DNA from 3 places in the Priestia sp. Y58 genome. Region 1 is predicted to be linked to each of the others. Evidence: predicted binding sites of a transcription regulator. Region 1 holds the regulator's gene; each other region holds the start of a gene.
The links. The regulator LexA, encoded in region 1, represses DNA repair genes until DNA is damaged. The targets are predictions, from matches to a motif close to CGAACATATGTTCG.

Region 1 (11,044 bases):
TCAAATACCCGAGAGGCTGATACCATCGCTTGCTGATACATAGAAAGACGCTGCATCATTTCATTAACAGGTTCAAAAAAACGATCCAAATAGTTGATAAACGCGTAAAGAACACCAATTTTAACAGGACTGTCAGCTACGGAAATACCAAAATAACTGAGCACAAGAATAACGGCTAAAATGTAAAGAATTTCGACTGCCGGTCTTAGTAGCAAACCATCCAACTTAATATTGCGCATCCCCGCTTTGTAATGTTCATCATTGATTTCTTCAAATTCCGAGCGCAGCCGCTTTTCTTGACGAAATAACTGAATAATAGACATGCCTTGCAAAGACTCATGAAGCTTGGCATTTAACTGGCTTAGCTTTTCTCGAAGCTGCCCGTAGTAAATAGCGCTGTAATGCTGATAAAGCTTCATAAGTCCCCAAATGAACGGGAGAAGAACTAAACAATAAAAAGCCAGCTTCACATCTAGCATAAACATGGCTATAAAAATACCGACCAAAAATACCCCATTTTGAATAAAAACCGCGATGACTTCCACAAACATTTCTTTCATGGCTTCCGTGTCATTTGTAATTCGAGATACCAGGCTTCCTGTTGGCGTGTTGTCAAAAAAGCGAAGAGCCAGGCGATGAACATGAGAAAAAACGTCAATTCGAATCTGCTGAATAATTTGAAGCGCAATTTTTTGGAACTGCAGAAGCTGAAAGTATTGAACGACAATTTTTAAAAGCTGTAAAAGCAAATAACTGCTTGCAAGCCACACCAGAGGCTGAAGAGGCAAATACTTAGGAGTTAAATAATCGTCAATGAAAATTTTAATCAAAATGGGTCCTAATAAATCAGCAGCCGTAGCAATTAATAATAGTGTGAACGCTAAAAAAAATGATTTTTTATGCGGAATTGTATAGCGAAACAGACGTTTATGTACCGAAGAATGCTCAATTTTCATTTTTCGTCTCTCCTTCTTCTACCGCACGTTCAAGCTGCTGTCTATCGTACATATCCTGATACCAGCCGCTCACGCTAAGCAGTTCCTCATGAGTTCCTCGCTGAATAATTTTCCCTTTATCAAGGACAAGAATCAGGTCTGCATGAGTAACCGAGCTCAGCCGATGCGCTGTAATAATCGTTGTTCGATTTTGACGTTTTTGCTTCAACGCTTGTAAAATACCCGCTTCCGTTTTTCCATCTACCGCTGATAGCGAGTCGTCTAAAATTAAAAGCTCAGGATCTAATAGAAGAGCTCTTGCAATCGAGATACGCTGTTTTTGTCCACCAGATAACGAAACGCCTTTTTCACCTACTATTGTTTGATAGCCATCTGTAAAATCGAGGATGTCTCTATGTACATTTGCCACTTTAGCTGCTTCTTGGATTTCTTGATTGCTTGCGTCTTCTTTTCCGAACGCGATATTAGCAGCGACTGTTGTTGAAAACAAAAAGTGATCTTGAGGAACATATCCAATGCTTTTGTACAGTGAATCAAAAGCATAGTCTTTAATGTCTTTTCCTCCCCATAAAACAGCTCCGTCTCTTACATCAAATTCACGAAGCAGCAGCTTTAAAAGCGTGGTTTTCCCAGCACCCGTCTTTCCGACAATCCCTAACGTTTGACCGCGAGAAAGTGTAAAGTAAATTTCGTTTAACGTATATTCATCTGCTTTACCATACGAAAACCTATGAATAACAGCTTCAATATTTCCTGTTGGCATTTTAACACTAGGGTGCGCTGCTTCTTCAATCGAATTTTCTTCTTTTAATAAAGAAAATACCCTGTCATATGATGCTCTTCCTCGTTCTACAATGTTAAATAACCAGCCAAACGCGAGCATCGGCCAAATAAGAAGGCCCAAATAAGTTGTAAAGGTAACAAGCTGTCCCAGTGTTAACTCTTCACTAATCACCATCTTGCTGCCAAAAATAAGAGCAAGTAAAAAAGAAAGTGCTACAATAATCGAAATGGTCGGATCAAACAATGCATCTACTCGTGCTACTTTCATGTTCTTTTGAACAACATCTGCAGACTTAATACGAAATTCTTCGACATCAGCTGCTTCTTCCCCAAACGTCTTAATGACTTTAATTCCGCTAATGCTTTCTTGAACCTTATCATTTAAAGTAGAAAATGCTGCTTGTGCGTGATGAAACCGCGCATGAAGCAATGTACCATAGTAACTTGTTAAAACGGCCATAAGCGGCATAGGAATAAGGCAAATAAGCGTTAATTTCCAGCTGATTGTGAGGGCCATTGTGCATAGAACAAGCCCTCCTGTGACAATCGAATCCACGAGCGTCAAAACGCCCGAACCTGCAGTTTGTTGAATAGCTTGAATATCATTCGTTGCATGGGCCATCAAATCCCCAATTCGCCGCCGCTGATAAAAGGCCTGATTCATCTTGGTAAAATGAGTGTAGAGGGTATTTCTCAGCTGCTTGGCTAGTTTAACAGATGAACCAAATATCATAATACGCCATATGTATCTTGTGAAATAGGCCACAACAGCAGCTCCTAGCAAAATGCCAACCATCTGCATTAAGCGCTTTCCATTCAGCGTCCCTTCTTTAATGCCATCTACCGTTAAACCAATAATTTTAGGCGGGAGAAGTTCTAATGCTGCCACAATAATGAGCAGCGCTATCCCCGTTATGTAAGACTTTTTTTCCTGTTTGAAAAACCACCATAACTCTCGAAAAATTTTCATCGTATCCCCCTAGCCCCACAACCATTTTCTTATCTCTATCATAAAACAAAAGACACCCTTCTGAATAGAGAGTGTCTGTCCAATTAACCATTATTTAATTTGGCCGTTCATTGCTTTCATCATTTGGTTAATTTTTTTCTGCGATGGTTTCATGCCCATTTGCATCATCATCATTTTTAACATTTGTTCATTAATTGGTGGATTTTTCTTCAGATAGCTCATCATATACTTACGAGCAATGAAAAATCCTAGCGCTATCCCAACAATTAATGCTAGAACACCAACTAGAATATACATTCCCATGGTATTACTTCCTCCTTCGTGTTGTCTAACTTACAGTGTACTAGACCATACGCTATTATACAATATTTCCGTTCCAATTTCCTTAAATAATTACACAAATTTTCTTGTTTTCACAGGCCTCAGCCAGCCGTATTCATCCGTTCCATAATTCACTGCTAAAAAACAAGGATCTAGCTTGCGTAATACTTCAAAAAAAGCTGTCTCAGCATCAACATTGCCATCTCCTTCAATTGTTATACAGCGATTCGTTAATTTTATAGATGCTCGACTTTTTTTATGAGGATATTCCAGCACAAACGTCTCTTGATGAGTAAAAAAATGAGGATAATGAGAAAACGCCTGAAGCAATTCTCGTTGAATAAATGAAATGGGCAGTTGGCGAGTAATGTAATGAACTTGTTTTTGTAAGTGCGTTTCCTGCAAGTGACGTTTCATTCTATATTCAATCAGCAGCTGATAAATGAGCTTTTCTCTTCGAAAATAGGATGATGCAACTTCTTCCTCCATTAAATATACTTCATACGTTCTCACGATTCATCCTCCCTTTCGGCTCGTTCTTTTTTGTACCATTATACCGAATGGTGTACGCAATGCTTGTCTATCGATGAAAAAATTCCTTTGTTTTTTTGTCGAAAAAAAGAGCAGACCACAGGAGTCTGCTCTTTCTTATGAAAAAGAATTATGCATTAAGCAAGCTTTTCACTTTTGCTACTACATTTTCAACTGTAAAACCAAATTCTTTCATGATTGTTTCACCAGGAGCAGATGCACCAAAGTGATTAATACCAAGAACTTGTCCTTCGTCTCCAACATAGCGTTCCCAGCCAAGTGTAGAAGCCATTTCAATACCTAAACGTTTTTTCACTGATTTAGGGATAACACTTTCTTTGTACTCAGCAGATTGCTCTTCGAAACGATCCCATGCAGGCATGCTTACTACAGATACATCAATGCCTTCTGCAGCTAATGCTTTTTGTGCTTCTACTGCTAGGCTTACTTCAGAGCCTGTTGCAAGTATTAATGCATCCGCTTGGTCTTTACCAGCTTTAGATACAACGTACGCGCCTTTAGACACGCCTTCGTATGCATTTTCTTTTGTACCTTCAAGTGTTGGCAAGTTTTGACGAGTCAATACAAGCGCCGTTGGGCGGTCAGTTGACTCTAATGCTAAGCGCCATGCAGCAGCTGTTTCATTTGCATCTGCAGGACGAACCACTGAAAGACCTGGCATTGCACGAAGTGATGGCAATTGTTCAATTGGCTCATGTGTTGGGCCGTCTTCTCCAACTGCGATACTGTCATGTGTGAATACATATGTTACAGGAAGCTTCATTAAAGCTGCTAAGCGAATTGCTGGGCGAAGATAATCAGAAAATACAAAGAATGTTCCTCCGAATACTTTTACACCGCCGTGTAGAGCCATACCGTTTAATGCAGCTCCCATTGCAAATTCACGTACACCGAACCAGATATTACGTCCGCTGTAATCAGCTGCAGTGAAGTCTTCTGAACCTTTAATCATTGTTTTATTTGAGCCAGCTAAGTCAGCTGAACCGCCGAAGAATTGAGGTACAGCTTGTGCTACTGCGTTTAATACTTCTCCAGAAGAAGCACGGCTAGCTAAGCTTGAACCCGTTTCGTATGCTGGAAGCGTTTCTTCCCAGCCTTCCGGTAACTTTCCTTCTACTGCTAGTTCAAATTGACGACCTAGTTCAGGATATTTTTCTTTATACTGTGCAAATACATCGTTCCATTCGTTTTCTTTCTTTTGGCCATCTTCAGCAATTGTAGCTTTGAAGTGAGCATACACTTCTTCCGGCACATAGAAATCTTCTTCAAATGTCCATGCATAAGCTTCTTTTGTTAATTTTGTTTCATCGGAACCTAATGGAGAACCGTGCACGCCAGAAGTACCCGCGTGGTTTGGAGAACCAAATCCGATTGTTGTTTTTACTTCAATTAGCGTTGGGCGTGTTAAATCGCCTTTTGCTTCTTCAATTGCGTTTGCAATCGCTGTCAAGTCATTGCCGTCTTCAACGCGGATTACTTGCCATCCGTAAGCTTTGAAACGATCTTCTACGTTCTCAGAGAACGAGCGATCTAAATCTCCGTCTAAAGAAATATCATTTGAATCGTATAAAACAACTAAACGTCCTAATTTTAAGTGTGCCGCTAATGAAGCTGCTTCAGCAGATACACCTTCCATTAAGTCTCCGTCACCACAAATACCATACGTAAAGTGGTCTACAATTTCTAAACCTTCTTTGTTGTATGTTTCAGCTAAATGACGTTCTGCCATTGCTTTACCAACAGCCATTGCAATACCTTGTCCTAGTGGACCAGTTGTTGCATCAACACCTGCTGTATGACCGAACTCTGGATGACCTGGTGTTTTACTTCCCCATTGACGGAAGTTTTTAAGGTCTTCAATTGATAAGTCATATCCAGCTAAATGAAGCAAGCTGTATAATAGTGCCGATCCGTGTCCTGCTGATAATACAAAGCGGTCACGGTTGAACCAGTTTGGATTCTTTGGATTGATGTTCATGAATTTTGTCCACAATGTATATGCCATTGGAGCAGCTCCCATTGGCATACCTGGGTGACCTGAATTTGCTTTTTCAATCGCATCGATTGATAAAGTACGAATTGTTGCAATCGAAAGATCTTCAATACGTTGTGTCATACTCTTCATTCCTTTCAAAACTATGTACATATGTTATCATACTAATGATTTGCTTATTTGTACAATACTTGAACCAAAAAAATTTCCACTTTTACAGTTTTTGTGCCCCTTATTAAAAATATACAAAAAACTAGAGGGAACACTCCCTCTAGTTTTACTAGAACATCTTAGTGAAGACGCTTCTTTTTACTCTCTTTTAACTTCTTAGGCGTAACATCTTTACCTTCTTCGTCCACAACTTTAATCGTGTGAAGGTGATTTGTCATAGATTGTCGGAAAACTTTTAAATATTCCTGACGTAGCTCTTGCTGTTCTTTCGCTTCAGATTCTGTCAGCCCTTCAGCCTTTGCCTTTTTTGAAAGAGCATTAATACGAGCAAGTTTATCTTTTGATAGCATATAAAACCTATCTCCTTATAATCAATAATTAAAATTACCGAACCGCTCCGGCAACATGTAGTCATCTTACTAAATCTCTTTCGTTTTATCAAGAGATTGAGCACTCTCTTGGTACTCTTGATAGCGGCGATGTACCGTCGCTTTTGAAATATTATGACCAAAACCTTTTAGCGTAACTGAAATTTCAGCAAAGGTTAAGCCGTTATGACGAAGGCGGACAATTTCTTCAATCGGCGCTTCTTTTTTTTCCCTTCCCGAGTTAACTCCTTGATTTTTTAAATTTTTCTGCGGACGATAACCGTTTTCTACGGCTCTTTTCATTCCTCTTTTAATTTTAGCATTATGTAATTTCCGCTGATGCTCTTCCACTAAGCTAATAATATCTAACACCATTGAATCAGATTCTGAAAGCTGAAGCTGACCTTGATGACTAATCGTATAGATGGTAGCATTTTCTTTATGAAAAGCATGAAGCAGCGCAATTCGGGCATTTCCTCTGCCTAATCGTGTTTCGTCTTGAATGAGCAGCACGGATATTTTCTCTTCTTTCATTGTATGAAGAACATCCAAAATACCCTCTCTGTCTACATCATATCCGCTTGCTTTTTCCATCACGACTTTTTTCACCTCTAGATGGTGAAGATCAGCAAGCTTTTTTAATTCTTCTTGCTGGCGCTGTAAAGATGTTTCTTGGGTTTTTTTATCCGTACTGACACGGCAATAAATAATGGCGTCCACTTTTATCACGACCTTTTCGGCTTCTAACAATATTCAGGAACGGCCGTTACACACTACTGTTCAATTGCCACTTGATTATGTAACTCTTTTTTTAAAACAGGAATATATAATTTATCTCCAGGTGATAAAGACTGGGCAGTATCTGAGTTTAAATCATTGACGTCTTCAACCCATTTGACAAATTCATTGGTGGTCAAATGATGGTGATTATGATACTTGTTGGACAAGTCCCAAAGCGTATCTCCTTTTGTAATAGTAACCGTTGAATATTTGTCTAAATCTACTTTATCCGCTCCTAAAACCAGCGTCAATACATATGTAAGTGCAGCGATAACTGCAAAAAAAATAGCGTAATGTTTCATAGAATGTAAGAATTGTTGCATATTATGATCCCCCTATCAGAATATATGTTCTTATTTTATTGAGAACATTTGTTTCTGTCAATGGAATTCTTCGAACTTATGTTTGTATATTGACACATCACGTGGTATAATTCACCTAAAGAATAGCTAAAATCGAGGTGAAAAATATGAAGCTATCAAAACGTCAACAAGACATACTAGATTTTATTAAGCACGAAGTAAAATTAAAAGGTTATCCGCCTTCTGTTCGCGAGATTGGGGAAGCGGTAGGATTAGCCTCTAGCTCCACTGTACACGGGCATTTAGCTCGTTTAGAAAGCAAAGGGTTAATTCGCAGAGATCCAACAAAACCAAGAGCAATCGAAGTTCTTCAACTAGATGAAGTAAACATCCCTAAAAGCAATGTCATTAATGTTCCTGTTATCGGTAAAGTAACAGCGGGTCTTCCTATAACAGCCGTTGAAAATGTGGAAGAATATTTCCCTCTTCCAGATAAATTCGTTTCTCCAGATGATCATGTATTTATGCTTGAAATTATGGGAGAAAGTATGATTGAAGCAGGTATTCTAGATGGCGATATGGTAATCGTACGTCAGCAGCAAACGGCTAATAATGGAGATATTGTGGTCGCTATGACCGAGGATAACGAAGCAACGGTAAAACGTTTCTTCAAAGAAGAAAATTTCGTTCGTTTACAGCCTGAAAATTCAACGATGGCGCCTATTATTCTTCGCCACGTAACGATTTTAGGAAAAGTAACTGGTGTATATCGCACGATTCACTAATCAGACACTGTATGTAAAGCCAACTAATCATGATGTTAGTTGGTTTTTTTACGTTTGTTTTCTAAAAAAATTGGCATATTATAAATGATACGTTGAATCATCGCAAGCAGGTAGAACGGTTTTTGTAAAGCTTGTTTCACTTTTTACTTTCTATCTGCATTTCCGCGACTCTTACAAGGAAATACAACCGACCATAAGAAGGATGTAGTTTATGACCAATACACCAAGGAAAACAGAATCATTTCAAACCATTGTACCTACCAAAGCAATGAACATGTTTCTTTTTCCTTTTTCTTTTGATCGAAAAAATAAAGAGCAGCTTGTTCATGCACTGAAAGAAAATTTGTTCGAGTTTTTTTCCATTCAAAACAAACATTTAGAAAAAGAATACTACGGAGAACAGTATTACGTATCTCATGATAGCCTGGATCAATATTTTCTTCCTTACATTGAATGTATTCTATTCCCTGACTCGTGCGAAAAAGAAGGGTTGCTTCGATTTTCCAAAAAAATAGACCATACCATTACGTTACACACTTCCTCCACCACCGTGTCTAGCAACGTGCTGTCTGTGGATGTTTTTTTATGTCCTTTTGAAATTGGCGTCATGACCATTCGCACTGAGATGAGCCATGATCATTATACCTATGATGATATTTTAGAATTCATGAATCATTTTCGTGTATTAGAACCGAAGCTTGCTGAAGAGCATGGATCCACCATTACCTATGAACATCATCGCTATAGCAAAGTACAAGATTATATTTTTTCACAGCTTGCGCCATTTTTGAACGAACACATCAAGAAAGAAGCCACGCGTGAACAGCACGTTGGGAGCCTTCCTTATTTTATCGATGAACGGATGTTTGTGTTAAGTTATGTAACGGTAAATAAAGAGCAAGAGATTAATTCCACAACTTTATTTCGTACTGGGCAGCTAAATAGCTATACGCCTGACGGGAAAGCGTTTATTTCTGCACACAATCATGAGTATATTAAAACGTATAATACTAAACATGTGTATGAAAGGTGGGCTCCTGAAACTTATTACGTCATAACAGACCATGTGTTTTCATGTATTTCTAAATCGGCAGACTCTAAAACGGATCAGCTTTTGATGAATCATCTATTTGGCCAGCATTACTATAATTTATTTTTACATTTTTTCTATAAAATCGTGTTGCTAAAACTATCTTATGAGTATTCTCAGCTCACGTTTCATAAAAATTCAGAGGGCATTGAACGACTAATCCGCTCTATTACCGTATTTTCAGGTAAATATTTATTTTTAGAAATTAGCTCTCGCACAGAAGGTCAAGAGTTTTCTGAGCTCTTTAAAAAAATCTTCCACATCAATTCTCTTTATCAAGAAGTCAAAGAAACCCTTGGTACTTTGTACCAAAATCAAGAGAAAATCGCAGCCAAACGTCACAATTACTTATTATTGATTTTAACGATTTATACGGTTCTTTCCGGTATTTACGGAATGAATTTAGTTATTAGCAAACTAAAGGGAAACATCAATTGGGATAGTATGAAGCAGTTTTCTATCTTTGAATATATCGCTTTAATAGTAGCTCTATCAGGAATTCTGATCAGCATTAGTCTCGGAGTGAGTTCCCTATGGAATTTATTAAAAGATCGATTTAAAACATAAAAGCTGTTCGCATCAGAAAACACATGATAAAAAAGAAGAGATTGAGACATAACTAAATCAAGCGAGTCTAAAGGAGAACAAATGGAATAAATAAGCTAGCAGGGATTGCTTGTGACACCGCGGTTGATTTCCGTGCAAGACTTCGCTTTCCGCGGGCGGCCGGTGAGCCTCCTCGTCGCTTACGCTCCTGCGGGGTCTCACCTGTTCCGCTTTTCCCGCAGGAGTCTTCGTCTTGCCCTCCAATCAACTGCTGGAAAGAACTAAACAAATAAAACCTACGTTTACCATAAAAAAACGAACCACTAATCAAACATGTTGATCAATGGTTCGTTTTTCACTTCGACTAAAATTCTTTTTTCCCAACCTCTTTTATCTATTACTAAATCACTGCCTACTCCGCTGAACCTTTTATCAAACGTTGTGCCGCTGTTGTAATATCAGAACAATCTAACATTATACTCTATAAGAAAAATATATACAAAATAATAAAATATGGTATCATAGGGTAGGAATTTTGTACCTTATCTTTGAAATAATTTGCAGGAGGTAATATGCTTAACTCATTTTTATCCAAAAGCCTGATTCTTTTATGTGTCATTATTCTCACATGGTCTCTATGGGGCAGTTACAGTGCGATGACAAATTCATTGGAATTAAAAGGCTTGGCTTTAAGTAATTCATTTATCATTGAAGGAATATTTATCACTTTCCTTGTCATTTTTCTAATAGCTATTGCAAGTAGATACATGAACAAAACTGTTTTTTTTATTTCACTGATCGTTTTGACCTTAGGTATTCGACTAGCATGGATGCTTTCTGTTCAAACGCCTGTAAAATCTGACTTTCTTGTCATGCTAGATGCCGCGCGTAATATCGCAAAAGGAAATTATGAATTTAACCAAAGCGTTTATTTCACTACATGGGTATATCAGCTAGGCTTTTCATTCTATGAATCTGTTATTATTCGCTGTTTTGGAGATAATATTTTTATATTAAAATTGTTAAATATTTTTTATTCCACTGGAACCGTTATTTTTATTTATTTAATTGGCGCGAAAGTATTTAACGAACTTGCTGGGAGAATGGCAGCTTTTCTATACGCGTTCTACATTCCGAACATTCTCTATAGCTCAGTGTTAACTAACCAGCATTTGGCTACTTTTTTATTTTATGCAGCTTTTTACCTTATTATAAAAAGATTTGCTCATAGCAAGTTTAGCTGGCTTTATATTGGCCTTCTATTGTCGTTAGGAAATTTAATGCGCCCTCTAGGACCCATTATTATCGTTGCTGTTTTCATTTATTTCATCTTGCAAATTCTTCAACCTTACATTAAAACGAAGGATGCTGCTGAGTTAAAAGTTCGCCGAAAACAAATAGGAAAAAACCTCGTAGGCATACTGGCT
Region 2 (11,044 bases), on a different contig from region 1:
CTTATATGCTGCAGGCGCCTTGCACTTTATCAAAAAGGATGTGGCCTAAATGTTTTTGCAATTATGTAAGATAGAATGGTTTAAATTGTTTAAAACAAAAGCCTGGACGTACCTTTTTGTGAGTCCTATTCTAATCGCTATTATCCTTTTTGTAGGTGATCAGGCAATGCCAAGCGGGAGAATGAAATGGGCAATGGCAGATGCCTTGATTGCCAATGTTCACGGATTGCTGTTTTATCCGTTAATTGGCGGGTTAGTAACATCCTTCATCTGTCGGTATGAACACGAAGCGGGAGGGTGGAAGCAATTATTATCTCTTCCTGTGACAAGGACATCGGTATACGGAGCAAAATTGATTACAGCAGCAGCTTTCATGGGAATTCTTCAAGTGCTTGTATTTGTTGTTTTATTAGGAGTTAGCATGTTAAAAGACTATCCGAGCGCTGTGCCGTTAAAGATGATAGCTGGAAATATGCTAGGCGGATGGGTTGCGGTGTTGCCCATTCTTGCGTTTATGCTAGCTGTGTCGATGGCATGTTCTAGCTTTGGAGCATCTTTGACAGTCAACGTCATTTTAACACTACCGAATTTATTCGTTGCTAACTCTGAACGATTTGGCCCCTGGTACCCATGGACTCAGCCGATGTATGGAATGTTAGGTGTAACCGGAAAAGCATCATGGGGGTTGATGCTGACTACACAGAATTTCTTAGTGGTTGTTATAAGCAGCTTTCTGCTTTTTGGAGCAGCAGGTTTGCTGTATTTTCAGCGCAAACATATATAATAGAAAAAACCCGCTTTTTTATAGCGGGTTTTCAACTGGCTTTTGGAATGGTAAAACCTACTCCAAAGACGTCGCGTACATCGTGTACGACCACAAAAGCTTGTTCGTCGACTTTATGAATAATACGCTTTAATTCTAGCAGTTCTTGTTTGTTCACAACTACGTACAATACGTCTTTTGCTTCTTTTGTATAGCTTCCATGAGCAGAAAAGACAGTAACGCCGCGCTGCATCTTTTTATTGACTTGTTCGGCTACTTCAGCTGAACGGTGTGAAATAATAGTGATTGCTTTGCGAGGGTTGAGACCTTCAATGATATAATCCAGCACCTTCGTTCCGATGTAAAGAGAAATAACCGTATACATCGTCTTTTCTCCACCGATGACAAAATAAGCGCTTGCTACAACTAATAAATCAATTGCCAGCATCGTTTTGCTAATATTCCAGTCTAAATATTGATTAGCTAAGCGGGCAATAACTGCAGAGCCTCCGGAAGTTCCGCCGCCTCTAAACACAAGTCCGAGTCCTACACCAGCAAAAATACCAGCAAAAATAGCCCCCAGTAGCGTATCGTCAAGAGGATTTCCCAGTCCTTCAGTTATATGTAGGAATAGAGATGTGAAAATAATACATATAATTGTGTAAGCAATCACACGTTTGTGAAGCAATTTGTATCCGATCAGTACCAGCAAACCGTTTAATATAAAGTTTGTGATACCAGGAGACCAGCCTAGTACATAATAGGTAATCATTGTTACACCGGTTACGCCGCCTTCTGCTAATTCATTTGGAATAGCAAAGTAATTAATGGCCAGTGCAAAAATGAGGCTTCCTAGAATAATGAGGATAATTTCTTTTATTTTATTAATCATGAACGTTACCTCCAATCATCAAAAACTCCGAAAACACAGTCATGACAATGTATTATACCAACTCTAGAGGCTGAATTAAAGATGGGATATTATTATTTTTTAAAAAATCAATTTCTGCTATCAACATAAAATCTTTTGACAGTTTTTATGGAGTATGAAAAAATAAATTGTTTGCTTTTATTTTGATTAAAAAGTTTTGCAATGAGAATGTTCGTTCGGTAAAATAGAAGCAAGAGTCAAGGGGGAGAATGAACGTGTATCAAGATGAATTAAAACAGTATGCGAAGTTAGTAATGCCCGAGCATTTAGAGAAAATGAAGAAAATGTACAGTCCCGAGGCACATAAGCAGTCCTTAGGGTTGAAAAAAGAAAAGATTGAGCATATTGAAAATGTCATTATGAACAGTTACTCGGAGCATCATCCAGTAACGCTTCACGTCTATGAAGCAGGACATATTCAAAGGTATGAACGAGTGACGATTGATAAAGTCTCGCTGCAGTCGAATACGCTGATGGTCACAGGCCCTTGTTATACATATTCGATTCGAGCGGATGCAGTAATTGAAGCAAATGTATGGAAAGACGAAAGCTACTCTAGCTAAGAGTAGCTTTTTTGTTCGTTTTGTATCTTTTTTTTAACGCATGCATACAATACATAAAAGCATATTCTGCGAGTAGTAACTTCTAGCTACTAGGAAATCTTAATTAAAGAAGGGATTATTGTATGCAAAATGAAAAAACTCAAGTAAGAGAAATCGAATTAACGCAGTTCATTAAGAAAAGACTCGTTCGTTTTATCTCAAGTTTAGCTATTTCTTCTGCCCTTGCTTCCATATTATATATGCTTCTGTTTTTATTTAAATGATGGGTCACTTCGAGTTGTCCAAAAAGGTGGACAACTTTTTTAGTGTGTAGGCTTTTATGAAGTCAGGACAAGCTATACTCGATTCAGTCAGAAAAATTCAACCGGTCAAGAAATAGTCAAAAACAGTCATAGCTAATTAGTTGCAAGAAAACCTTTACATATAATGAGAAAAGTAGACAAATTCTTGAATTACCAGCATATTTCCTTTTATATTAACTATTATTAAACCAAATGCAAATCTAATTGTTTGTTCAAAAAACTTTATTTTGTAATTAAAAAAATGAATGTTTTTGATTTTTTATGATTGATTTTGAATGTAAACCGTGATAAAGTAAGTACATGAAATAAATGAAAACGCTTTTTTGAAAAAGGAGCTAGAACATGTTAACGCCGGAGAGACATCAACTAATCTTAAAACTTTTAAAAGAGAAAGAACTTGTAAAAGTGCAAGAGTTTATCGAAGTTACAGGCGCTTCGGAATCCACAATTAGAAGAGACTTGAGTCAACTAGAAGAAGAGCAAATGCTCAAACGTGTTCACGGTGGCGCTTCGCTTATTCGCAGTAAACGAATCGAACTGAGCGTTATCGAAAAATCTGCTAAAAATGTTCAAGATAAACGAAACATTGCAGAGTATGCGGCTTCCATTATAAATGAAGGTGACTGTATTTTTTTAGATGCAGGAACTACAACGTATGAAATGATTCCTTTTTTAAAGCAAAAAGATGTAGTTGTCGTGACAAATGGTTTAATGCATTTAAACCCGATGCTAGAACAAGGTATCACCCTCTATTTAATTGGAGGATCGGTTAAACATAAAACGGGCGCTTTAATTGGCAATGGAGCCCTTTTAAGTCTTGAACAGTATCGTTTTGATAAATGTTTTATGGGAGCGAATGGGATTCATCATCAATACGGATATACAACTCCTGATCCAGAAGAAGCATTGATCAAGCAAACGGCAATGAAGCTGTCTAGAGAATCTTATATTTTATCAGATTCCACTAAATTTTTTGAAACAAGTTTTGCGAAAATAGCCGATTTACATGAAGCAAAAATTATAACAAATGACGTACCTAGCGATGTACTTATACAGTATGCAAACAAAACAGACATAAAGGTTGTGAAATCATGATTTATACATGTACGTTGAACCCATCCGTTGATTACGTAGTACATGTTTCAGCATTCGAAGAAGGCGGGCTTAACCGCACAACGAATGAAGCCAAGTTTCCAGGAGGAAAAGGCATTAACGTCTCTCGCGTTTTAAAGCGATTAGGTGTTGATAATAAGGCCCTCGGTTTTGTAGCCGGCTTTACAGGAACTTATATCGAAGACTACTTAAAAGCGGAGAATATCGAAACAGCTTTTACAAGAGTTGAGGGAGATACGCGCATTAACGTAAAGTTGAAAACAGAAAAAGAAACAGAAATTAACGGTCAAGGACCTGCTATTACAGACGAAGCGCTTCAGTCTTTATTGACTCAAGTGAAGCAAATGACTGAAGGCGATATCTTCGTATTAGCAGGGAGTATACCGAAAACGCTTCCAAGTTCTGTGTATGAAACGTTAACTGAACTAGCAGCGGCGAACGGAGTAAAAGTAGTAGTAGATGCAAGTGGAAAAACTTTGCTAGACGTCGTGTCTCACAAGCCGTTTTTTATCAAACCAAATCATCATGAACTTGCAGAATTGTTTGATGTAGAAGTAAACAGTGCAGAAGATGCGCTGGTATACGGTAAAAAACTCGTGGAACAAGGAGCGCAAAACGTCGTTGTATCCATGGCAGGAGATGGAGCACTTCTTATTAACGAAAGCGGTGTCTACAGTGCCACAGTCCCTAAAGGAACAGTAAAAAATTCTGTTGGAGCTGGAGATTCACTTGTAGCTGGATTTATTGCTTCTTATGTAAAACAAGGGGATTTATTAGAAGCCTTTCAAACAGGAGTTGCTTCAGGAAGTGCCACAGCATTCTCACTTGAATTATGTACAGCAGAAGATGTAAAGACGCTTCGTGAACAAGTGTCAATCACAAAGGTAGAGTAGGGGGAACCGAGAATGAGAATTACAGAACTATTAAAAAAAGATACAATCATTCTTGATTTAAAAAGCAAGTCAAAAGCTGATGTTATTGATGAGTTAGTTGGAAAATTAGATGAAGCTGGTCGCTTAAGCGACCGAGCTGGCTATAAAGAAGCAATTTTAAACCGTGAATCTCAAAGCACAACGGGAATTGGGGAAGGCATTGCTATTCCACATGCAAAAACAAGCTCGGTAAAAACACCGGCCATTGCATTTGGACGCTCAACAGAAGGTATTGATTATGAATCATTAGACGGACAGCCTGCACACCTATTCTTCATGATTGCAGCGAGTGAAGGAGCGAATAATGCTCACTTAGAAACACTATCTCGTTTGTCTACGTTATTAATGGACGAATCGTTCCGAAAAACGTTGCTAACAGCATCATCAATTGATGAAGTCATCAAAGCAATTGATGATAAAGAAACTGAAAATGAAGCGCCGGAAGAGGAAGTAGATACAGCTTCAGATCAATTAGTGCTTGCTGTAACGGCTTGCCCAACGGGAATTGCCCACACATATATGGCAGCGGACAGCTTAAAAGCAAAAGCGAAAGACATGAATGTCACGCTCAAAGTTGAAACAAACGGTTCCAGCGGTGTTAAAAATGCGTTGACGAAGGAAGAAATTGAAAACGCTACCGCTATTATCGTTGCAGCTGACAAGCAAGTAGAAATGGAACGTTTTGCAGGTAAAAAAGTCATTCAAGTTCCAGTAGCTGAAGGAATTCGCAAGCCGGAAGAATTAATTAACCGCGCGTTAAAAGGAGACGCTCCTGTATACAGCGGCGGTGGCAGCAAAGAAGGCGGAGAAAGTAAAGGATCAGAGCGTACAGGGTTTTACAAGCACCTAATGAGCGGTGTATCCGCAATGCTTCCGTTTGTTGTAGGGGGCGGGATCTTAATTGCCATTTCATTTATGTTTGGCATTCACTCAGCAGAGCCGAAAGATCCAACGTACAATGCATTTGCAGCGGCGCTAAAAACAATTGGCGGAGATAATGCATTCTTCTTACTAGTACCAGTACTAGCAGGGTTCATTGCAATGAGTATTGCTGATCGTCCTGGTTTAGCTCCCGGTATGGTTGCAGGTCTTTTAGCAGCTTCTGGTGGAGGTGGTTTCTTAGGTGGTTTAATCGCTGGTTTCTTAGCGGGTTATGTAGTAGTGGGATTAAAGAAATTATTCAGCGGTTTACCGCAAGCGCTTGATGGAATTAAGCCAGTTCTTCTCTATCCGCTATTTGGGATTTTTATCTCAGGATTGATTATGCTTTATGTTGTAAATGAACCAGTTAGTGCAATTAACAAAGGATTAACGCACTGGTTAAGTGGATTTGGTACAGGTAACTTAGTATTATTGGGTATTATCTTAGGTGGTATGATGGCTATTGATATGGGTGGTCCTATTAATAAGGCAGCCTTTACATTTGGTATTGCAATGATTGATGCTGGAAACTATGCACCACACGCAGCGATTATGGCAGGCGGTATGGTTCCACCATTAGGTATGGCTATTGCGACAACTTTGTTCAAAAACAAATTTACTCGCCAAGAGCGTGAAACAGGTAAAACGTGTTATGTAATGGGTCTTTCATTTATTACAGAAGGTGCGATTCCATTCGCAGCAGCTGACCCAGGCCGTGTTATTCCCGCATCGGTTATCGGTGCTGCAGTAGCAGGTGCTTTAACAATGATGTTCCACATCGGTTTACCAGCACCACACGGCGGCGTATTCGTTATCGGAATTGTACAAGGAAATCCTCTTTTATATGCACTAGCAATTTTAATTGGTGCAATTGTAACAGCGGTCCTTGTAGGTGTATTAAAAAAGCCAAAAGCAGAATAACAAAAAAAGACTGATTTTACACGATGTAAAATCAGTCTTTTTTTGTGTTTTTGTGGTAGACATTTGTTCTTTATGAGAGTACAATTACGTTAGTATTCCTTTAATTTTTAGAAAAGTTAGATAGATAAGCTTTTCTACTTGATAAAATATGGTACAATAATCGAATATTAAAAACAAAGTAAGGAAGTGTCTCAAACATGAAGGTTGCGAAGTTTGGCGGGAGTTCAGTTGCAAGCGCAGAGAAATTTAAACAGGTTGCGCATATTGTAACGTCTGATAAAGAGAGAAAGCTGGTAGTTGTATCAGCTCCGGGTAAGCGATACGGAGAAGATACAAAAATGACAGATTTGCTAATCGCACTTTCTGCCAAAATACAGCTTGGAGAAGATTACGTCGATGAGTTTGGGCAAGTAATTGATCGCTATCGTGAAATCGTTGTGGACTTGTCTATGCCAGAAACGATTATTACTGACATTATTACGAATTTACAATCACTTATTGATTTACATAAAAACGATCCATTTCGCTTATTAGACTGTCTAAAAGCAAGTGGAGAAGATAATAACGCAAAGGTAATGGCTGCTTATCTAAACCATTTAGGTTTTGAAGCTCATTATGTAAATCCAAAAGAAGCAGGTATTTTTGTTTCTGATGAACCCGGAAGAGCAAGAGTGCTTCCACTGTCTTATGAAAAATTACCGCAGCTAAGAGAGCGTTCAGGCATTTTGGTGATTCCAGGATTCTTTGGCTACTCTGAAGAAGGGAACATGGTTACTTTCTCGCGCGGTGGGTCAGATATCACAGGCTCAATTGTAGCAGCGGGAGTAAAAGCTGATTTGTATGAAAACTTTACCGACGTAGATGCTATTTATAGTGTAGATCCAAGACTTGTGGAAAAGCCTCATGAAATGAAAGAAGTAACATACAGAGAAATGCGTGAACTATCCTATGGAGGTTTTTCTGTCTTTCATGATGAAGCGCTAGAGCCGGTTTATAAACTAGGCATTCCTGTTTGTGTAAAGAATACAAATAATCCGGAAGCAAAGGGGACATTCATTGTAGCTGAGCGTCCTCACGGAGATACGCCGGTGGTTGGAATTGCTGGGGACAAAGGTTTTTGCAACATCCACGTGAGCAAATACTTATTAAACCGTGAAATTGGTTTTGGTAGAAGATTGCTTGAAATTTTAGAGGATGAAGGTATTTCATACGAACATACCCCTTCAGGAATTGATAATATCTCTGTCATCATGCGCGAGCATCAGCTTACGCCAGATGTGGAAAAACGTGTATTTGCTCGAATTGAAAAAGAACTTGAAGTAGATGAAATCTTTATTGAACGTGATCTTGCTATGGTTATGGTAGTAGGAGAAGGAATGAATAGCACAGTAGGAATTGCTGCAAAAGCTACAGAAGCTTTTGCTCGTGCTGAAGTGAATCTTGAAATGATCAACCAAGGTTCTTCTGAGGTAAGCATGATGTTTGGTGTGAAAGCAGACGCTTTAGACCGTGCTGTTCAAGCTCTTTACAATACGTATTTTAACAGCATGTACAGTATTTCTTATTCGAATGTAAAATAAACAAGACGAAAAACCCCGCTTTCTTTTTAGAGAGCGGGGTTTTCTAGTGAAGGCGTATAAAAATTAAATTTGTGGACATAAAGGGAAGGAAGAGTGAAGTCAAAGGAGGAAATACAGTGAAGAAAAGACCCTTTTTCATATTCTTTTCCCTTATAGGTATGAGCGTACTTTCAGCTTGCCACAATGATGATGCGGCACCGGCGAGAGAAGCTCAAAATAAACAAGGCGTGACGAATGGCGGAACGCCGATGAGCTATGATAATCAAAGTGAAAACACGTCTTTTAACTTTTCAAAATTTGATTTAGAAGTGGACTACAAGGGACTTAATAATGATTATGAAGCCGACTATGAAAACGAAAATGATGAGATAGAAGCCAAAGTGGATGATAATATTAACGATGAGCACTTGAACGGAGACAAAGCTTTTAATAAATTATCTTCAAAATTTAAAAAGTTAAATTTTGATCAGCGCACCCCCGATGAAGATGTAAAAAAGGAAGTAATCGATGCGTTTGGTCTAAAAAAAGATTTTCAGTCGTTTGAATTAGAAGTTCGTTTTTCAAACGGAACGGAAAAAGAATACAACTTTAAACAAAAGTAAGACGTTAAAGCAAAGTATTTTAGTTGAAAGAAAATCCGAACGATGAATCGAGGTTCTTCATTAAGAATCCAACTCGTTTGGATTTTTTCATTGGTAAGGTGAACGTATGTCTCAATCTTATTTTTGATGTCTAAAAAAAGGAAAATAGTGAAAGGATGGTGATAAATAAGAAAAAGGAGGAATCACGGATGCAAAAGTTGATAATGAACGGATGTGTAGTCTTTATCTTATTACTGCTGGGAGCATGCAGCATGGTAAAAGAGCAAAATAACGCTCATGAAAACCACTTGGAAACAGAGGAAGCGAAAGAAACAAGCGAAGTATCGGTAGAACCTATTAAAGTGGATTTAACAAATACGTCAGGCAAAAGAGTAGGAGAGGCTACCCTGTCAGAAGCAAAGAACGGCGTGCACATTAAATTAACTGCTCAAGGTCTTTCACCGGGAAGACATGGATTTCATATTCATGAAATAGGAAAATGTGAGGTGCCGGATTTTAAAACAGCGGGTGCCCATTTTAATCCTTTTAAACGTGAACACGGCTTTAAAAATACAAAAGGCCCGCATGCAGGTGATTTGCCCAATCTAGAAGTTGCTCCAAATGGGAAAGTAGATACAGAAATTTTTGCTTCTCTTGTCACGCTGCAAGAAGGAAAGCCGAATTCTCTTTTGGATATGGATGGATCAGCATTAGTGATACATGATAAAGTCGACGATTACACAACGGATCCTTCAGGAAACTCAGGAGATCGGATTGTTTGTGGAGTGATTACAAAATAGGCCAAAAAGCTGTGAAATCATTCACGGCTTTTTTATTTCAGTAACGAGCCGCTTCTAAATTGCGGTGAGCTTCTTTTTTTTGCACAATAGAAGAAAGAACTAAAGAAGGTGAAAACATGCATAAGCAAGTTGTCGTAATAGGCGGAGGAATAGGTGGGTTAACAGCGGGAGCGCTTTTAGCTAAACATGACTATGAAGTGACGGTTTTAGAAGCTTCTCGAGAATGGGGAGGCTGTGCAGGGAAATTTCAGCGCCATTTGTATACGTTTCCTGTTGGAGCGACGCTTGGAATGGGATTTGAGCACGGAGGGATACATGAGCGAATCGGCACGTACCTTGGCCTAGAAATTGAAAAGGTTTCTCTTGAGAAAATCATGAAAGTTCATCTTCCTCATCGTACACTGATTTATTATCAAGACCGGTATCAGCATATTTCCTATCTTCAAAAACAATTTCCTCATAAAGCAAAAAATATTAGGAGCTTTTATGAAAATGTGTTTAGAATGGCAAAAGAAATTCGCAAGCTTATGCAGTCTCTGCCGGTTCTTCCTCCTCTGACAGTAGGTGAGTGGAGCAGGCTGGTAAGTTCGTTGAATTTTGGTTCTGTGAAGCTGTTGCCTTATTTTTATCAATCGTTTAGTTATTTACTAAAAAAACACAGCTTGTTAGACGAAGCGGACTTTCTTCATTTTGTTGATGGTCAATTAATAGACAGCATGCAGACAACGAGTGAGAACTGTTCAATGCTTATTGGATGTTTAGCGTTGGATATTTATCACGAAGGAGCTTTTTATGTGAATGGCGGCTTATACAAAGTCGCAGAAGCGCTGCAAAAATCGATTAAAGCCAACGGAGGAAAAACGACTCTAGGAAGGAAAGTAGTAAAGATAGAGCGTGATAATGACGGGTGGATCGTGCATGATCATAGAGGTAACCGTTACCGTGCATCAGACGTTGTATGCAACGCCCCGGTTCAAAGCTTAAAGTCTTTGCTGCATGATGAAGATTACCAACATATTCATAAGCGGGCAAAAGAAAAAAGCGAGCTTCCGCAGTGGGGAACGTTTTCGATGTATTTTGCCATTGATGAAAGAGATCTGCCGCAAAAGGTAGAGTTGTTTCAGCAAGTACTTCAATCCGAACAAGGGGAAATGACAGAAGGAAATCATTTATTTATCTCAGTCTCTCATCCTGATGATCGTTTTCGAGCGCCTGAAGGCAAGCGTACAATTACAGCGTCTACTCACATTGATCTTAGCAAGTGGAGTAATAAAGAAGCCTATGACCTTCAAAAACAAGTTCTTGAGAAAAAAATGGTAGCAGGCATTAAAACCATTATTCCTAGCATTGAAAAAGCAGAGCATCAAATTTCGGGAGCTCCTAAAGCATGGGAAAGGTTCACTTCTCGCCCAAACGGCGGAGTGGGAGGCTTTCCGCAAACGTTAGATCATGCCTTGTTCAACAGTATTTCGCATCGATCTGGCTTACAAGGACTGTGGTTATGCGGAGATACAGTGTTTCCAGGAGCGGGAACTATAGGCGTATCGGTAAGCGGCTATCATGTGTTTCAAAGTATAACGTCTCACCGCCATACGTTACCTTAACATTTCTTACATACAAACTACTATTGTTCATAC
Region 3 (11,044 bases), on a different contig from region 1:
CTGTTCTTTTTGTTCTGCTACTTCGATTACGATTTCCTCTATACGCTTCATACAATAACGGACAATTTGTTCAATAGGCAATGGATAGTTTAGTGCTTTATTCATTTTAAATATATTGTTAAGCATTCCTTCTAGCAGCACAGCTCCATCAAATAAATAAGGAGAAGTCTTAGAGGGGAAAATCTCCTGAAAGCGTTCATATATCCAGTTGAATGTTGCTGCTTTTAACTCCTCTATATATTGAAATGTTTTGACCTCATTTAAAACGAGTGTACTTTCAATCATTTCAGGAATTTTGTTTTGCTCTGCAAAGCTCAGCATAAAAATTATCTGCTCTTCAAATAGCTTCTGATTATCTCCTTTATATTTAATGGCTACTTTTTCTCTTTGTAGAATAAGTGATTCTTGCAAAGACGAAAGTAATGAGAGAAACAGTTCGCTTTTAGATGAAAAATATTTATAAAATGTTCCTTTTGAAATACCGCTTCTTTCTAATATATCTTGTACCGAAGTGTCTACGTATCCTTTTTCCATAAAAAGCTGGTGCGTATGCCCTAAAATATCGAGCTGTTTTTGATTCATTGCTGTTGCTCCTCTGTTTAACTTTTTATTTAGTATAACCTATCTCTCTTTTCCTACGTAAATTTTATCCTTTTTCCTTGATAAACAAGTAAAAACAATTATATACTATTAGTACATTTTTATACTAAGTGTATAAAAATGTACTAATAGTATAGGTTAATTACTCGTAAAAAAAGCTATATCCGGCTACAACTATATGTAGAAAGGAATGTTTTTGTGAAAAACCTAGATAAAACCGTAGAAGATAAGGAAGTTTTAGACTTATTTAGTGGTAAGAGCCGCGAAAATCCATTTGTGTTATTTTCGAAAATGCGGAAGATGGGAGCTGTTATTCCTATCCCTTCTCCGATGGAAGAAATAAAAACGCAGGCGTGGGTTGTGACTCGTATGGAAGAGGCTATGCAAGTTCTAAAAGGTCATCATCATTTTACGGTAGACCAAAGTTCTATTAACACACCTCATGATACACGAAAACATAAAGCTGATGAGTCTGATCCCCCTACATTTTTTGGCGGACAATCGATGCTTTCTGTTGATGATCCAGATCACCGGCGCCTACGCAAGCTTGTATCAAAAGCATTTACTCCAAGATATATGGAAAGCTTACGTCCGCGTGTACAAGAAATAGCCGATGAGTTACTCGATGAAGTACAGGACAAAGGAAAAATGGATCTTGTTAAAGACTACGCCTATCCGTTACCCATCAACGTTATTTCTGACATGCTCGGTGTTCCGAAAGAAGATAAAGAAAAAATTCACGGTTGGTCTGCTGCTATTGCAAAAGGACTGAGCCTAGGGAGAAGAGATCCTGGGGTGGATAAACAAATAAAAGCTTTTGGAACGTATACCATGCAGCTAGTAGATGCTAAGCGTAAGCATCCTGCCGACGACTTAACAAGTCAGTTAGTCGCGATTGAAGAAGAAGGAGATCGCTTGAGTGAAGGGGAATTGCTTGCAATGATTACGTTATTAATTTTTGCGGGTCATGAGACTACCTCAAATTTAATTGCGACCGGATCTTTAATGTTATTTGATCATCCTGAACAGCTGGAAAAAATTAAAGCCGATCCTGCTTTAGTAACTTCAGCTGTTGAAGAATTGCTTCGTTTTAACGGGCCAGCCACTATTTCAGGACCTCGTTATGCTACCAAAGATCTTGAATTGGGCGGTCAGCAGATTAAAAAAGGCGACATGGTAATTCCTGTCTTAAAGTCAGCGAATCGTGATGAGCAGCAGTTTATAGATTCAGAGGAACTTGATATTACGCGTACTATCAAGAGGCACTTGGCCTTTGGTCATGGTATTCATATGTGCTTAGGAGCTCCGCTGGCTCGTATAGAAGCAGATATTGCTTTTTCTACCTTACTAAGACGTATGCCTAATCTGCGCCTTTCCATTCCTCGGGAAGAAGTAAACTTACATTTTACACTAAGCTCACAAGGAGTAACTTCCTTACCCGTTATCTTTTAAAATATCTAAAAAGTACAATTCGATAAAATAATTATTGATCTAGCAAGTGACAGCTGCTTAGCTATGTAGCTGGTAGATTTTGAACCTATACCTACCTATTCTAAAGGAGGAATAAGATCATATGAACAAAGAAGTCATTCCCGTTACAGAAATTCCAAAATTCCAATCACGTGCAGAAGAGTTTTTCCCTATCCAATGGTATAAAGAAATGCTGAACAACCACCCTGTTTATTTTCATGAAGAAACAAACACATGGAATGTATTCCAATACGACCATGTTAAACAAGTCTTGAGCAACTACGAATTTTTTTCAAGCGATGGACAAAGAACCACTATTTTTGTTGGAGATAATAGTAAGAAAAAAAGCACATCTCCAATTACCAATCTTACAAACTTAGATCCTCCTGACCACCGGAAAGCACGATCTTTGCTTGCTGTAGCCTTTACTCCTCGCAGTTTAAAGAACTGGGAACCGCGAATCAAGCAAATTGCAGCAGACCTTGTAGAAGCGATACAAAAGAATTCCACTATTAATATTGTTGACGATTTATCTTCTCCTTTTCCTAGTTTAGTTATAGCAGATCTATTCGGCGTACCGGTAAAAGACCGATATCAGTTCAAAAAATGGGTAGATATTCTGTTTCAGCCTTATGACCAAGAAAGATTAGAAGAGATCGAACAAGAAAAGCAACGTGCAGGAGCTGAATATTTTCAATACCTCTACCCGATTGTCATTGAAAAGCGCTCCAACCTTTCTGATGATATTATCTCAGACTTAATTCAAGCCGAAGTTGATGGTGAAACATTCACAGATGAAGAAATTGTACACGCTACCATGCTGCTTTTAGGTGCAGGAGTTGAAACCACAAGTCACGCCATTGCAAATATGTTTTATTCTTTTTTATATGACGACAAGTCGTTATACAGTGAGCTGAGAAACAATAGAGAATTGGCTCCAAAAGCAGTAGAAGAAATGCTTCGATATCGGTTTCACATCTCCAGGCGAGATCGGACGGTTAAACAAGATAACGATTTATTAGGCGTTAAGCTAAAAAAAGGAGATGTTGTTATTGCGTGGATGAGCGCATGTAATATGGATGAGAATATGTTTGAAAACCCTTTTTCTGTAGACATTCACCGCCAAACTAATAAAAAACACTTAACGTTTGGGAACGGCCCTCATTTTTGTTTGGGCGCCCCTCTTGCCCGACTTGAGATGACAATTATCTTAGAAGCATTTTTAGAGGCCTTTTCTCATATCGAACCATTTGAAGATTTTGAATTAGAACCGTATTTAACAGCTTCAGCTACAGGTCAATCTTTAACATACTTGCCCATGACGGTGTACAGATAAAATCTATGTGCATGACAAAGTAGAGAAACATGAAAGAAGTCTATCTTCTCTCATGTTTCTCTTTTCCTTTATTATCTCGTTTAATTATTTATGTACCAAGTTTAGGAGGCCTTTAATATGATTTAAAGCAGACAGTGCCGAAATTTAAGTGACGATGAGCTGGTTAACGAAATATCAGCTATTGCCTTCTCTGCCTTAATACATCTTCTATAAAATAGTGATAGAAATAATTAATAAGAGCAGTGCCAATCGAGATGACAAAAAGTTGAAAACGCGTCATGTTGACCATTTTGTATACCTTTAGTTTTTCTGCCAGACTCGTCAAAGGATAAGCAAATAGATAGTCAAATAGGACGTTAATTAAAAAATATTTTTTGAAATTCCCATAGGTCAGCTTGAATACCCAAAAATTAGCTACAAAAAATGGTCCAAAGATAAAAGATATATCACTTGCAAGTTTAGGAAAAAGAGGTTTCCTCACTTTCCACCAAGTAAAGCTTTTAGATAGCTCACTGATAAAAGCAATAACCAATGAACTAAACGTTAAAACAGGTAGGTATCTTTTAAAGACAAACTTATCAACTTTTACTATAGACAGCCAAGGCAATAAAAGTACTGCCAAAAGCGTTAACTTTCCTTTCATCATGTACCCAACTCCTGCCGTTACGAAAATGTAAGCTAGATCATATCCTCTTTAGTTTGTGTAATAGGCTCTTTTTTATGTGTTTATTACACTGCGTTAGTTCTTTTATTCGCCTTTTATTACAAGATTTTTTACTTTCAGGAAATTATTGATTCTCATATTCTGCATGTGCATGGAGAAAATACGGAGGTGAATGTTTAAAAGGAGGAAATAAAAATGACTACAGTACGTGAAGTTATGACTAAAGATGTGAAAGCTTGTGCACCGCACGACCCAGTAACAGCAGCTGCAAAATTAATGCGTGATATTAATTGTGGTTCTGTGCCGGTGTGTCAAGAAAATCGAGTAATGGGAATGATCACAGACCGTGATATCGTATTAAACTGCGTGGCGGATGGAAAAGATTGCAGCACTGTGCATTGCCATGATTGTATGACTAAAGATGTAATTACTTGTTCTCCGGATACGGATATTCATGAATGTGCGCGTATGATGGCAGATCATCAAATTCGCCGTATTATTGTAGTGGAGAATAATAATATGGTTGGAATCTGTGCAATCGGCGACCTTGCGACAGTGAACGTATATGTTGATGAAGCCGGTGCAGCATTAAGCGAAATTTCTAATCAAGTTCATTAAAACTTTTTAGCATATAAATCCTTAATGCTTGTACAAAATAATCCTGTCTGCAAGGAGGTGCTAATATGCCAAATTTAAACGATAACAAATTTAAAAAGATTCAGTCTGAGAGTCAAAAGCAAGGAAAGTCTCAAGAAGAATATGCGGCTGAGCTTGACGCTAATCGTGCAAAAAGCCAAAAGAAAAAGTAACAATAAAAAAAGGATTACAATCGGCAGAGGCTCGTTTGTAATCCTTTTTGTCATCCCGTTTTGTTACAGGCTGCGATCAGTTATAAATGTATAGTGAGTATATGCTTCATACTTCTCACCTGGCTTTAATACACAAGAAGGAAAATGCTGATGATGAATAGCGTCCGGTAAACCTTGTGTTTCTAGGCAAACACCGAGGTATTTCTCTGAGTGAACTCCTCTAATTTCGAATTCTTCGTCTAGATGATTTCCCGTATAGAGAACAACTGAAGGCTGATCCGTTTTGACTTCTATTTTGCGGCCGCTTGCAGGATCAAATAATGACATCTGATTTTCAGCTTCTGCTTCTAAAAGAAATGGATGATCGTACCCTTTACCCACTAATATGTTTTGCGGATGTGTGGATTCCACACCTTCCTTGAGACTATGTCCTTCTTTAAAATCAAATGGGGTACCTGTGACATTTAGCGTTTCTCCAGTAGGTAAAAGATCATCATTCAACTCTAAGAATTCGTTACTTTTCATCTTCAAAACATGATCCAAGACCGTTTCTTTTAGATTTCCGCTTAAATTGAAATACGTATGATTTGTTAGATTGATAAGAGTGTCTTGATCTGTTGTTCCTTCATAAGAAATATGGAACTCATTTTTATTCGTTAATGTATACGTAACTTTCACTTCAAGGTTGCCGGGATACCCTTCTTCTCCGTCTTTACTTACATATGTAAATTCAACACCTACGTGATCACTTGCATCAATTGTTTTGGCATTCCATATTTTGTGACTAAATCCTTCTGATCCGCCATGCAAATGGTTGTTTCCTTCATTTTTCTCTAGACGATAGGTTTCATTATTAAGCTCAAACGATGCTCCACCTATACGCCCTGCTACGCGTCCGACCACAGCTCCGAAATAAGGAGAATACTTTTGGTATTCTTCTATTGAATCAAATCCCAATACAACACTTTCAATCTTCCCTTCAGAATCCGGCATTTCAATATTTGATATCACACATCCATAGTCAAGGCAGGTGATTTTAAGCCCTTCATCATTTAATAAGGTATAAGCATGTACAGCTTGATTGTTTAGTTCGCCAAATTTCTCTGAGTTCACTTTCACTTTTAATCAGTCCAATCCTCTTTTTATTCGTAAATTGCTTAACGGACCCTACATGTTATAAACATCGGATATGTTCATATAGTTCCCTCTGCAATCCTTCCTGAATCTTCATTATTCTCATTTTATTGTAATCGTGTACATTTCTTAATTCAAGCTTGAATGATAAAGGCTGGCCACTGTGTGTCATTGCTATTTCTTTAGTATTCCTAAGTATTCTTCCCAAGGTCCTACATCTTCTCTATATCGTTCTGCCATTACTCGAACAATTTGCGCAATATGGGTTAAATCATGAGCAACCCAAGTCGAGAGCAGCTCTCTGACTTTCACTTCCCCAAACTCCGGGTGTTCTCCTCTCACTTCCAGATGTTTTTCGTGCTTAACTAGCAGCTTTAGTTGATGTAAATTTTGTATTCTTATCTTTTTGAATTCAAGAATCTTCTCTTCAATAGAACTAGCAGATTCCTTGTTTAAATGGGCATAGCGGTCAAACGGAGGAAAAGCTCCCTCTTTTCCTTTTTGAAGGATAAATTCTAGCCTTGGTATCCAATTGTTTTTTTCTGCTTCTATTAAATGTTCTATGACTTCGGGGGTATTCCAGGTTCCTTCTCCTTCATTGCATTGCAGCCACCCTGGAGATAGACCAGACAAAAGTTTTTCAAGCGTTTGTGGCGTATGCTCAAGTATTTCAAACGCTTCTTTTAAATTAAAATTCATATCAATTCCCCTTTCTCAACGTAATGATGCTGAGCTGTCAGTTATGTAAATTCTTTAGAGATTATAGTCAATTTTACCATAATTCGCTTCTATTAAAGGAGCCAACTATTTTTCTAATTCCTTTTATGATGACTTAAAACAAAATAAGAACACATGTTTGGTTTTTCTCTAGAAATATGATAAAATATATATAGGCTAAAACGCAGTGAGTATCAGTCTGAATAGGCACTGCTCATTCGTAAAATAGATTTGCTAGCAACTTTTTCATCTTGAGCTTTTCGTGTGAATTGGAGTGAGACAACAGTGAGTAAAAATCAAAAGCGATGGACAAAAGAAGAAGATAGATTTCTTATCCAACATTATGGTGCTATGATGCTTCAAGAGATGGGTAAGCATTTACATAGAAGCAAGGAATCGGTTAATAAACGACTTACTCGATTAAATCTTCGTGCTTCGGATACAGCTTTACGTAAAAAATGGACGCTTGAACAAGATGCGTTTTTGCAGGAGAACATTGATATCATGAATAACCGTGAAATGGCACATTCCTTAGGCAGAAGTCCTTCTTCTATTGCTACGCGCATAAAAGTCTTGGGGTTAACTCGAAAAACATCGATGCGAAGATGGACGGTACAAGAAGACGAATATTTGCTAAAGTATTACGGAGTAAAACCACTTTCACATATATCAGCTAAATTACAGCGAAGTGTGCAAGCGCTAGAATCGAGGTTGAACCGTTTAGAAGTGTATGGAGCCAAAGCGCACGTAGGACACATTACAGCGTGTGAACTAGCAGCCTGCCTTGAAGTAGATGTTCATACAATTTACAAGTGGATTCATAAAGAGAATCTACCGTATAAAATGATCATCGCCAAGACCAGAAAATTTATGGGAATTGACATTCAATCTTTTTGGAAGTGGGCTGAACAAAGTAAATCGTGCCTTAACTTTTTTAAGATACCTAAAAATACGCTTATTCCAGAACCAGCGTGGGTGAATGAACAAAGAAAACTAGACTATGTAAAGCGACCTAAATACGAGCATAAAAAGTGGACAGCAGAAGAAGATGCGAGATTGTGGCGTATGTTTTATCAGGAAAAGCGCAATCAGCGAGAAATTGGGCAGCTGCTCGGGCGTTCAAGAAATAGCGTGCAGCGACGCTTAGAGCGTTTGCGTAAAAAGAAACTAGCGAGTTAAACGATAAAAAGCTTGGAATAAGCTATGCTTATTCCAAGCTTTTTTATTGATATGGCCTTTTGTTAAGCTTTAACTGCTTTTTCCCAATCTGCTGCAAATTTTTCCATTCCTTGGTCAGTTAACGGATGTTTTGCTAATTGCTCAATAACAGCGTATGGAATTGTGGCAATATGAGCTCCTGCAAGTGCTACACGCGTTACATGATCCGGATGTCTTACAGATGCCGCAATAATTTGAGAGTCGATGTTTTGAACGCGGAATAACTCAGCAATTTTAGATACCAGCTGTACTCCGTCTTCTGAAATATCATCAAGACGTCCTAAAAATGGAGAAACATATGTTGCTCCAGCACGAGCTGCTAAAAGCGCTTGGTTTACTGTAAAGATCAGGGTTACATTTGTTTTTACGCCTTTTTTTGCAAGGTAGCGCGTCGCTTCCAAGCCAGCCAATGTCATAGGCAGCTTAATCGTAATATTTTTATCTCCGTCGTTAATTTTAATCAGTTCTTCAGCTTGAGCAATCATGTCTTCAGCAGAAAGTGCGTCAGGTGTTACCTCAGCGGAAACGGATTCAACTTCCGGTACCATTTGAAGGATTTCTTCGATGCGGTCTTCAAATCTTACGCCTTCTTTTGCTACTAAAGATGGATTGGTTGTCACACCAGCTAGAACACCTACTTTGTATGCTTTCTTAATATCCTCAAGGTTTGCTGTATCAATAAAAAATTTCATCTCACTATTCCTCCTTATTGTTGTACATCAATCTGCATTTCAGCGTACGCGAACTATAGCCTAGCCAATTTGCTGCAGCACATATAGGTTTTCTATAGAAGCGTTTTCAATCTCTTTTGCAGTTAATACCTTTAGTTTTTCTAAAAATTGTATAGCGTCCACTCGGTCTTCAATGTCTTCTTCTGTACGAATATTCTCCGTTTTAATCTGATGGATACATTCGTTGATGACTTCTTTGTACGCATTCGTTTGGATAAACCATTCTGCTAACAGCGTTTTTGTTGCTTCTCTTTCTTCTTCACTTTTAACTGCAAACAAACTCTCTGTTTCCGTTTCACTCAGCATAAGGCTGCTAAAATCGTGATTCATACAAATCCAAAAATAACCTTTTTGACTATCGTAATACTTTCCTTCTCTTAAAAGAAAATACTTGATTCCAAATTTAATTTTATGAGATTGGTTCTCTGAACTCGGCATATGAATTTCTTTTATTTCTACGCTTTCTGATACATCCAGATATGTTTCTAAACCGTACTTTGTATTCACTACTTTTGCATCCAATATGTCCATCATCATTCTCCTTTTCTCAAATTCTATTTATTTTTATAAAAAACAGAGGTCTGATTTTATGTAATAACGAATCCAATTTTGTGGACGTTTTTCTTAACCAACCGACATGTTTTACTGTTTACGCTTTCATTATATATCAGATTATTCGAAAAATCATCAAAAACAATCAAATTCATTCAAAAAAAGTCATAAAAACTTAAAAAAATAGTCAAAAAAGGTCATTATTCATTAAAAATAGATGAACTTTTATGTTGATTGCGTGCTTCAGTGCTTCTTAAGGTAATTACCTTTTCCAAAAAAACGACTTTTATTACATACCCTCTCTGGAAAAATATACTCATTCGTTTCACCGTTTTTTCACTTTAACATGATATCCTGTAGTATACTTTTGTTTCACGTGCTAATTCCCATGAATTTTTGCTATTTAAGGTTTTTCATTTTTATTAGTGGGAAAGTTACATAAATACAACACGTTATAGGGGGACTTTAACATGGATAAAAGAATTGAAACATTAAAAGAAAAACTGCCTAATAATCATAAGGAAGTTGCTGTTCTGACCTCTCATATTTTTGATGCGCTTGATAAATTAACAACTGAACATCGCAGATATGTTGATATTTCGGCAGCAGCCAAAATAAAGCCGAATCCGGATGAAGAGAAAGCTTTTTTTGATACCATTTATCAAGTGAAAACACTCATTATGTCAGAGCTTGAAAAAACTGTTGAAGATATTGAGCATAAAGGTGATAAAAACTGGCATAAGAACTATAAAGACGGAATCGAGTGATAGGTAAATAAGACGTTTAAAAGCCTGTGCTTTTTGGAGCACAGGCTTTTTCCCATGAAATTCTCTACATTCTACTGGCTCGATTTGGAGAGCTCTTGGAATTCAATCATTGAAGATTTAATACCGTTACTTTTTCACGAGTCATGGATTCAATACTTTTACGAATACCTTGAGCGCCCATACCGGATCCTTTTACGCCGATAAAAGGAAAATGATCAGGGCCGCGTTCTGTACGGCCGTTGATTTGAACGGAGCCGACTTCAATTTTATTTGCAATTGAGAAAGCTTTATTAATATCTTTTGTAAAAACGCTTGCTTGTAAGCCAAATTCTGATTCGTTTGCTATATCAACGGCTTCTTGATCCGAAGCGACGCGGATAATTGGTAACACAGGACCAAATGGTTCTTCCCATGCCACGCGCATAGTATCATTCACCTCATCTAAAAGCGTAGGATAGATAAGGTTTCCTTCACGCTTATTTCCAGTCACAACTGCTGCACCTTTTCCTAGTGCATCTGCAATTAAAATTTGAATAAAGTCCGCTGCCTTACTATCAATTAATGGAACGATTGTACATCCATCTTCAGGAGAACCAACTGATAGTTTATGTACTTCTTCTTTCAAAATATTTACGAGCTTGTTTGCCACTTTTTCATGCACAAGTACACGTTTAATGGCTGTACAGCGCTGGCCGGAATAAGAAAATGCTCCGCTTATAATATGTTTTGCTGCTTCCTGTAAATCTGCATCTTCACATACAATACCCGGGTCTTTTCCTCCAAGTTCTAGTACAAGAGGAATCATACCTGCCTTTTTAGCTAATTGAGTACCCGTATTTGTTCCTCCGGTAAACGAAATCATGTTAATGCCTTTATGTTCAACCAAGTAATCACCAATTACAGATCCGCGGCCCGTTACGACGTTTACAAGTCCTTGTGGAATACCTGCTTGATCAAGAGCTTCAATCATCTTAATACCGCTGATCGCTCCTTGCGTTGCGGGTTTGAAGATAACTGCATTTCCTGAAATAAGCGCAGGCGCCAGT

Region 2: MMB68_RS11450 (YolD-like family protein) is a predicted target of LexA. The motif match lies at 1,860-1,873, and genes of this name have one in related genera.
Region 3: MMB68_RS21240 (sigma-70 RNA polymerase sigma factor region 4 domain-containing protein) is a predicted target of LexA. The motif match lies at 6,859-6,872, and genes of this name have one in related genera.

Annotation. Positions count from the first base shown of each region.
Region 1 covers NZ_JAKWFL010000001.1:295,940-306,983, forward strand. The annotation lists gene MMB68_RS01645 (ABC transporter ATP-binding protein) at 1-956, opposite strand, end outside; gene MMB68_RS01650 (ABC transporter transmembrane domain-containing protein) at 946-2,709, opposite strand; gene MMB68_RS01655 (YneF family protein) at 2,800-3,012, opposite strand; gene sirA (sporulation inhibitor of replication protein SirA) at 3,103-3,543, opposite strand; gene tkt (transketolase) at 3,692-5,698, opposite strand; gene MMB68_RS01670 (DUF896 domain-containing protein) at 5,866-6,096, opposite strand; gene MMB68_RS01675 (YneB family resolvase-like protein) at 6,166-6,834, opposite strand; gene yneA (cell division suppressor protein YneA) at 6,888-7,217, opposite strand; gene lexA (transcriptional repressor LexA) at 7,364-7,981, shown strand; gene MMB68_RS01690 (magnesium transporter CorA family protein) at 8,193-9,638, shown strand; gene MMB68_RS01695 (hypothetical protein) at 9,706-9,906, opposite strand; gene MMB68_RS01700 (ArnT family glycosyltransferase) at 10,190-11,044, shown strand, end outside.
Region 2 covers NZ_JAKWFL010000003.1:275,169-286,212, forward strand. The annotation lists gene MMB68_RS11435 (ABC transporter permease) at 1-49, shown strand, start outside; gene MMB68_RS11440 (ABC transporter permease) at 50-784, shown strand; gene MMB68_RS11445 (YitT family protein) at 816-1,655, opposite strand; gene MMB68_RS11450 (YolD-like family protein) at 1,904-2,257, shown strand; gene MMB68_RS11455 (hypothetical protein) at 2,380-2,520, shown strand; gene MMB68_RS11460 (DeoR/GlpR family DNA-binding transcription regulator) at 2,902-3,654, shown strand; gene pfkB (1-phosphofructokinase) at 3,651-4,565, shown strand; gene MMB68_RS11470 (PTS fructose transporter subunit IIABC) at 4,578-6,446, shown strand; gene MMB68_RS11475 (aspartate kinase) at 6,644-8,026, shown strand; gene MMB68_RS11480 (YusW family protein) at 8,143-8,628, shown strand; gene MMB68_RS11485 (superoxide dismutase family protein) at 8,817-9,407, shown strand; gene MMB68_RS11490 (FAD-dependent oxidoreductase) at 9,524-11,011, shown strand.
Region 3 covers NZ_JAKWFL010000008.1:6,822-17,865, forward strand. The annotation lists gene MMB68_RS21200 (TetR/AcrR family transcriptional regulator) at 1-582, opposite strand, end outside; gene MMB68_RS21205 (cytochrome P450 family protein) at 799-2,052, shown strand; gene MMB68_RS21210 (cytochrome P450) at 2,174-3,406, shown strand; gene MMB68_RS21215 (hypothetical protein) at 3,585-4,052, opposite strand; gene MMB68_RS21220 (CBS domain-containing protein) at 4,266-4,688, shown strand; gene MMB68_RS21225 (hypothetical protein) at 4,754-4,879, shown strand; gene MMB68_RS21230 (aldose epimerase family protein) at 4,943-5,998, opposite strand; gene MMB68_RS21235 (DinB family protein) at 6,188-6,712, opposite strand; gene MMB68_RS21240 (sigma-70 RNA polymerase sigma factor region 4 domain-containing protein) at 7,016-7,909, shown strand; gene fsa (fructose-6-phosphate aldolase) at 7,972-8,640, opposite strand; gene MMB68_RS21250 (hypothetical protein) at 8,701-9,210, opposite strand; gene MMB68_RS21255 (hypothetical protein) at 9,702-9,998, shown strand; gene MMB68_RS21260 (NADP-dependent glyceraldehyde-3-phosphate dehydrogenase) at 10,105-11,044, opposite strand, start outside.